2 linked regions of the Marinoscillum sp. 108 genome follow. The protein of the gene in region 2 interacts with the protein of the main gene of each other region in a pairwise test. Links are inferred from orthologs where the notes say so. Each region holds a gene or a part of one and is shown on either strand. Other genes may lie near its edges.

Region 1 (3,896 bases), on a different replicon or contig from region 2:
AGGGCATGGCGGGTGTAATACCCATTACCTTGTTGTTCTGCTCGGCCAGCTCTACCATGGTATGCCCAAATACGTCCTGGTACTTCGGTGGTTTGGGCTCTGTGACTACTGTTTTTCGTATTTCTCCGGTGATTTTATCAAATTTCCCCGGGGCGTGCCATTTGGTCTGGTCTTGTTCTGCCAGTTTGAAACCCTTCCCCTTCACTGTTACACAGTGTAAAATCTTGGGGCCGGGAATGTCCTTCAAATCCCGCAATACATGAACGAGGTGGTTGATGTCATGACCATCCACCGGGCCAAAATACCTTAAGTTCAAGGACTCAAAGAGGTTACTTTGCTTCAGCAGCAAGGACTTGATGCTGTTCTCAATGTTCCCAACAATCTCACGGGCATTGGGTCCAAACTTGCTGATTTTTCCAAGCACCTTCCACACATCATCCCTGATCTTATTGTAGGTAGGTGAGGTAGTAATGTCTGTTAAATAATCCTTCAGTGCACCCACATTCGGATCTATGGACATGCAATTATCATTGAGAATAATCAAGAGGTTTTTATTAGAATCTCCGGCGTGATTCATGGCCTCAAATGCCATCCCTCCGGTCATCGCTCCATCACCAATGACTGCTATGTGGTGCTTTTCCTTCTCCCCTTTATAGTCTGACCCAAACGCCATACCCAAAGCGGCAGAAATGGAGGTGGAAGAGTGGCCCACCCCAAAGGTGTCATACTCACTTTCGGATCTTTTAGGGAAACCTGAAAGGCCATTGTAAAGTCTGTTGGTATGAAAATCTTTTCTTCGTCCGGTCAATATTTTGTGGCCATAAGCCTGATGACCCACATCCCACACGAGCTGATCCACCGGTGTATTAAATACGTAGTGGAGTGCCACAGTGAGCTCTACCACTCCCAAACTAGCCCCAAAATGCCCACCATACACCGAGACATGATCTACGATGTACTCACGAAGCTCTTCGGCCACCTGAGCCAGTTGAGTCTCGTCTAATTTCTTAAGGTCGTTGGGATTGTCGATTTCCGCTAAAAGCTTTCCGGGCCTAATCTCCATATAGTAATCTTTTGGGGTGATTCATGAACGACTTTCAATTCTAATTGTTTAGCGGCAAGACAATTATGAATCAAATATTCCACAAATCTAAACTATTTTGAGATTTCCTATTAGTGCCAGAAGTAGTAGCTTTGGCCTACTGTGAGCGATTTCCAAAATTCCAATACTTACGAGATCAAACTTCCTCTCTTTGAGGGGCCATTTGACCTGTTGCTCTTTTTCATTGAACGGGACGAGTTGGACATCTATGATATTCCCATCGCTAAGGTGACCAGTGATTTTCTGGATTACCTCCATCAGCTGGAAACGATGAATGTGGAGGTGGCCAGCGAATTCATACTGGTGGCTGCCACACTGATGCGTATCAAAGCCAAGATGTTACTTCCCAGACCGGTATTGGATGAAGAAGGAAACGAAATAGACCCCCGAGAGGAGTTGGTGAAGCACCTGCTGGAATACAAAAAATACAAATCGGTGATTCAGGAGCTCAACAGCCTGGAAAGCAATCGCCTGGATAGGGAACAAAGGGGAAATCTGCTCAAAGAAATCAAAAAGCTCTCTCAGTCCATTGATGTGGAAGCCGAGATGCAGGATCTGGATCTTTACAAGCTGATGAAGGTTTTCCAGAAGGTGCTGAAGCGGTATGAATTTGATCAAAGCAGGCCTACACATCAGGTGGTACAGTACCCTTACACCATTTCGACGCAGAAGGATTATCTGATCCAGCGGCTACACAGCAGCCCGAATCATCGCATCTCCTTCAGCTCCTTGGTGGAAGAAAAGCCCGAAAAAATTCTGGTGATCTACAACTTCCTCGCCATCCTCGAGCTCCTCCAGCTGGGCACCATCACCCTTCACATTGGCGAAGGATTCAATAACTTCTGGGTAGAAAAACTGGAAGAAGAAAAAATCCCGGACTGATCAGCCCGGGATTTCATTTTCAATCAATACTTTCTTGCTAGTTAATTAAAACTTCTCCAGGCCTGAGAAGAAAAACGAACCCTCAATCTCTGCGTTCTCGTCAGAGTCAGATCCGTGGATAGCATTGGCCTCAATAGAAGTAGCAAATATTTTTCTGATGGTTCCTTCCGCAGCATCTGCTGGATTAGTCGCACCAATCAATTTTCTGAAATCTTCCACTGCATTGTCCTTTTCCAGAATCATAGCCACGATGGGCCCAGAGGACATATAAGTGACCAGGTCATTGTAAAAAGGTCGCTCTTTGTGTACTGCATAAAATTGTCCTGCTCTGCCTGCAGATAAGTGAGTCAGTTTCATTGCTTTGATACCAAAGCCTGCTTCTTCAATCATTTTGGTGATCGCACCGGTATTTCCTGATCCGTATGCATCGGGTTTGATCATTGTGAAGGTCCTTGTTCCTGCCATTTAATTGGTTTTTTTGAGTCTTTTACTAAACGGCTGCAAAAATAACATTTATCCTATTCACTATCACCTTACCAGCCATTTTGTATTTACTTGATTTATTGTGAGTTTTGCGATTCACTTACAGCCAAGGTGAGGCAAGAATTGTTAATGAAGGAATTAAGCGCTTTAAAAGCATTACTATCCACCCCCAAGAAAATAATTATAACCACCCACGCTAATCCTGACGCTGATGCCTTGGGCTCTTCTCTGGGATTATACCATTTTCTTAAAAACCGTGGGCACGAGGCACTTGTGGTCACCCCTACGGATTATCCTGACTTCCTGCACTGGATGGAGGGCAATGATGAGGTGGTGGTGTATGGTGAGAAAAACCATCAGCAGGTTGCTGAACTGTTCGAGCAGGCAGATCTGATCTGCTGCCTGGATTTTTCCGGACTCAACAGGATCAAGAAGCTGGGCGAAATGGTAGGCTCCTCCAAAGCTAAGAAGTTGCTGGTGGACCATCACCTGAACCCTGAGCAGTTCGCAGATTATGAACTTTGGGACAACAAAGCCGCAGCTACTGCGGAGCTGATCTACGACCTTATTCTGCTTCTGGATGGTAAAGAAGAGATTAATTTGGCCATAGCCGAGGCCTTGTATGCGGGCATCATGACCGACACAGGTTCGTTCAAGCACGGCTCCACCTCCGCAAAAATCCACCGCACCGTGGCTGAGCTGATGGAGATTGGCGCTGATGTGAATAAAATAAGCCGACTCATTTATGATACCAATTCATTGAATCGACTGAGATTCATTGGTTATGCGCTAATGGAAAAGTTGGTGGTGAATGTTGAATATCAGGTGGCCTACTTTGTGATCAGTGCCGAAGAGCACGAGCGATTTCACTTGAAAAGCGGAGACACCGAAGGCTTGGTCAATTATGCCCTTTCGATCAATGGCATTGTGGTGGCGGCCATCATCATGGAAAAAGGTGGTGAAGTCAAAATGTCATTCAGATCAGTAGGCGACTATGCTGTGAACGATATTGCCTCTGAGTACTTTAGCGGAGGTGGTCACAAAAATGCCGCTGGCGGCATTTCTGATTTAGGACTAGAGGAAACTGTAGAAAAATTTAAATCGCTGATTCCAAAATTTCAGCAAACCCATAACCAAAAAACAAAATGAAAAACATCTGGATATTGATCTTTCCGCTGCTGGTATTTTCCTGCAACAAAAACAATGATTTTACAACAGAAACCGGAGTGGAAGTATCCTGCCTGGTGAAGGGTGACGGCCTTGGCGCCCAAAAAGATTCTATTGTGGTTTTATACCTGAAAATAGTGGGAGCTGATGGTGAAGTACTTACCGAAACCACTCCTGAAAAACCATTGGCTTTGGCCTTTGACCCGGAAATGAAAGCCGGCAACCTGCAGGAGGTACTGAAAGAAATGGAAGTGGGTGATAG
Region 2 (3,900 bases):
GCAAGGCCACAATCAACCCGATGAATAGGGCGGTTCTGTCTTTTGGTTTCGGATTGCTCTGTGGGGTGCTGTTTTCGTTTTGTACTTCCATCGCTGTTTTTTGATTTGCACGCAAAAATAGACGAATAGGGCCGAAAATAATAATCTCTTGAAGTCCTTAAAACTTCAATACAAAGTGCTGCTTTTTGATGGGATGGTGTGGGAATATAATTCCGGCCTGGAAGATGTCAATCGTGAGAGGATATGCCGGATTTTTGACGATGGCGCTCCAGCTGTTTTTCATGTCCTGAGACCAATAGATATCATGAACAATGATGCACTGAGTGCCGGGTGAATGTTTCCTGATGGCATCGAGGTAGAATGCGATGGTGTCTGATCGGTGATCTGCGTCCAGGAAAATCAAAGCTGGCTGTGATTCACTGAGGGTTGATACAAAAGTGTCTCTGACATCACCAATGACCTGATGAATATCGGAGAGGCCCAACTTTTCGAAATGCCTTTTAGCGATATTGGCAATTTGGGGAGAGCCTTCCAGTGTCCATACACTACTGGCCACTGATTGAGACATATACAGGGTGTTCAACCCTATGGATGTGCCAGCCTCCAATACGGTATGATACTTTTGATGGTTGATCAGCTTGAAGAGGAAATAAGAAAAGGAGTGGCTGGAGGCTACTCTTCGTGATAGTTTTTTCACGGTGGATCGATGATCTTCTCCTGTTTTTGGATCCTGAAAATCAACGGTGAGGTCAGATCTGGTGATTTTTTGACGGAGCTTCCGGAGTGCTGATTCTTGTGTTTTTGCTCTTTTTCGTATGACTTCATTGTACAGCTCAAAGACAAAAGGGGAGTGCAGATCATGGGCATTAAGTGATACAGATCTGTATTTCAGATATTCTTTGAAAGTAAAAAATGGGGAAGCCAAGTGGTCAGTTCAATTTGAATGGAACGACCATTTCAAATTCAGGAATATTCACTTTGAATCGTTTGCCATCTACCAGGCGCTCCATGGTGTAATGTCCATACATTTTCCCAAAACCAGATTTTAGGTTACAACCGGAAACGTATTGGTGCATTTGGCCAGGCTCCAGAATGGGTTGTTTTCCCACCACTCCTTCACCTTCTACTTCTCTTTTGGGGAAGGTAAGATCTATGATGTCCCAGTGCCTGGAGAGCAGTTGAATGGTTTTATCACTTAGATTTTCTATCGTGATCTGATAGGTGAATACATAATGACGCTGTACGGGATTGGAGTATTCCTGCTGATATTCGGTATCAACCGTTACCTTTATTCCTTTTGTGGTATCAGTAGTCATTGCTTTGTTTTCGGAGAGAAATTTATAAGATTTCTCTTTTAATTTACTATCAATCAAAAGAAAGTTTTCAGATAGACATATGAATGTAAAAATAGGACCTTCATGGAAGTCATTATTAGAAGGAGAATTTGACAAGGGTTATTTCAAGGAACTTACCGGGTTTGTAAAAGAAGAGTATCAAAAACATACCATTTATCCACCTGGAGGGCAGATTTTTAATGCCTTTGATCTTTGTCCTGTGGAAGATACCCGGGTAGTGATAATAGGGCAGGATCCTTATCATGGTCCCGGCCAGGCCAACGGACTTTGTTTCTCGGTGCGAGAGGGGATGCCTATGCCTCCATCACTGGTCAATATTTTCAAAGAGCTGAAAGGAGATCTCGGAAACGAAATCCCATCACACGGAAGCCTGGAACGATGGGCTCAGCAGGGCATTCTGTTATTGAACGCTACTCTGACTGTCAGGGCTCACCAGCCGGGATCTCATCAAAACAAAGGCTGGGAGGAGTTTACGGACGCTGTGATCCGTTTACTCTCAGAAAAAAAAGACGGCTTGGTCTTTATTTTGTGGGGGGCATATGCGCAGCGGAAAGGCGAAATCATAGATTCTCAGAAGCATTTTGTGATCAAATCCCCACACCCTTCACCGTTTTCCGCTCATCGGGGATTTTTTGGTAGTAAACCGTTCTCAAAAGCGAATAATTATTTGCTTAAAAATGGAAAGGAATCTATAAATTGGTGATATGAGTTACTACGATCATCTCGAGGGGCGTCGGGAAAGAAAAAACACACTACCGGGATGCATGATGCTCGTGGGATTTATCGTTGGAATGATTATGCTGATCAGGTTGATAGCGTACTTGCTAACTCCCGTTCCCATCCAATAACTGAGCTACGACTGGATGTACTCCACATCCTGATCGTCATCAGGGACGGTTTCTGAATCGAAGTTGGGCTTCTTTACATACACCAATGAGGTAAGTTTATCTGTTTTGCTGGTGTAGCCTGTAATGATCTGAAACTCGTCTCCCTCTCCTGATAAAAATAAAGGAATCATCCCTGTTGCGAACTTACTTCTGAAACCCTCATACTCAGACTGACTTTCGAAAGATATTTCAGAGAATGGATTTTTCACTCTGATCAACTGTACGAGTGTGACAAAGTCCACCCGCGCATTGAATAGCACATTTTTGGGCAGCGGGAGGTTGGTGTTGTCCGCTTCTTCCTTACTTGCGAGCCTGAAAACATTGGTCTCACCCAGTTCCTTTTCAAACCAGGTGCAAGCCAGGTCATTAAGTCCGGAGTTAGAAGTCATGGCCACCAGTTTACCTATTTTCGATAGGTCAATTTCATCAAAGATTTGATCAGAGAGAATATTGGATTGCAGGGTTTTCAGTCCCGCTTTTTTGGCTTCTTTGATACTCGGAGCAGAGGTGTCTACCAGTAGTACATAGGTGCCATGGTCTTTAATGACCTGAGCAATTTTACGTGCCAATTCATTAGCACCCACAATCAAAATACCCTTGGGTTCTGCACGCTTTACACCAAGCAGGGAAGCCACGTATTTGGCAGAAGAACCCTGCAGCACCACGGTTCCCACAATAATAAGAAATACCAGGGGCAGGAGTAGTTCTGCTTCTTTTGGGTCAATGTGGGTGTCACCTTTGATCAGATCGAGAGAAAAGAGAGATGCTACGGCCGCTGCCACGATCCCCTTGGGGCCGATCCATGAGATGAAGACGATCTCTCTCCAGTTGAGGTGAGAACCTATAGTGCTTAGTAAAACACCGATAGGTCTTACAATCAGTATGATGATCAAGAAGAGGATCAGGCTTTCCCAACCTAATTTTTCTATCTGAATGATGTCTATTCTGGAAGAGAGCAGGATGAAAAGGACTGAAATAAGGATTACGCTGATGTCTTCTTTGAAGGAAAGTATTTTTTTAAGCTCTTCGAGTTTCACATTGGCCAGAGCAATTCCCATGACAGTGGCGGCCATCAGACCCGCTTCAGCGTGAATCATCTCCGATATGGCAAAGGTGAAAATGACCAGTGCCAATGTGAATACATTTTGGAGGTAGCCGGGCAATGCATTGTTTTTGATAAGCGAATAGAGGAAGAACGCTCCGAGTCCACCAGATACAATCCCGGCTGATATGGTGATGAAGAAATCCTGGAAGACTTCCATAGGATAGTCAACACCATGCTTTGAGGAGAGAATGAATTCGTACATCAACACCGCGATCAATGCACCTAGCGGATCGATCAGAATGCCTTCCCATTTGAGTACTGTGTTTACGTTGGTATTGGGGCGTACATTTCTGAGAATAGGAATCACCACGGTGGGGCCCGATACGATAATGAGCGCCCCGAATAGAAAGGACATTTGCCAGCTTAGACCCATGATGAAATGGGCAGATACGCCGCCTCCAATGAAGGTGATCAATGCTCCTATAATGAGCAGGTTTCTGACGGTGCCAGCCAGACTCCTGATTTCTTTGAGGTTAAGAGTAAGTCCGCCCTCGAACAGGATCACCCCAACTGCGATAGAAACGAATGAGAAAAGCAGATCACCACTGAAGAT

What was found.
Region 1: the proteins of GV030_RS04530 (region 2) and GV030_RS16370 interact in binary tests that used the Escherichia coli proteins (3 or more experiments, as listed by UniProt). The link is inferred for Marinoscillum sp. 108 from one-to-one orthologs.

What each region holds. Positions count from the first base shown.
Region 1 is NZ_LR734812.1:155,336-159,231, reverse strand. The notes cover bases 740-3,586. They hold GV030_RS16370 (nucleoside-diphosphate kinase), read right to left. Parts: upstream 2,450-3,586; coding sequence 2,030-2,449; downstream 740-2,029. Other genes in these bases: GV030_RS16365 (bifunctional oligoribonuclease/PAP phosphatase NrnA), read left to right, coding at 2,597-3,586; GV030_RS16375 (ScpA family protein), read left to right, coding at 1,205-1,984; dxs (1-deoxy-D-xylulose-5-phosphate synthase), read right to left, coding at 740-1,063. Also shown: more of dxs, read right to left, coding at 1-739; more of GV030_RS16365, read left to right, coding at 3,587-3,616; GV030_RS16360 (FKBP-type peptidyl-prolyl cis-trans isomerase), read left to right, coding at 3,613-3,896. UniProt on the Escherichia coli protein: Major role in the synthesis of nucleoside triphosphates other than ATP. The ATP gamma phosphate is transferred to the NDP beta phosphate via a ping-pong mechanism, using a phosphorylated active-site intermediate.
Region 2 is NZ_LR734808.1:1,091,126-1,095,025, reverse strand. What follows is about bases 376-3,226. They hold GV030_RS04530 (uracil-DNA glycosylase), read left to right. Parts: upstream 376-1,395; coding sequence 1,396-2,058; downstream 2,059-3,226. Other genes in these bases: GV030_RS04525 (sodium:proton antiporter), read right to left, coding at 2,209-3,226; apaG (Co2+/Mg2+ efflux protein ApaG), read right to left, coding at 930-1,316; GV030_RS04540 (O-methyltransferase), read right to left, coding at 376-925. Outside these bases: GV030_RS04545 (chromosome segregation protein SMC), read right to left, coding at 1-91; more of GV030_RS04540, read right to left, coding at 158-375; more of GV030_RS04525, read right to left, coding at 3,227-3,900. UniProt on the Escherichia coli protein: Excises uracil residues from the DNA which can arise as a result of misincorporation of dUMP residues by DNA polymerase or due to deamination of cytosine.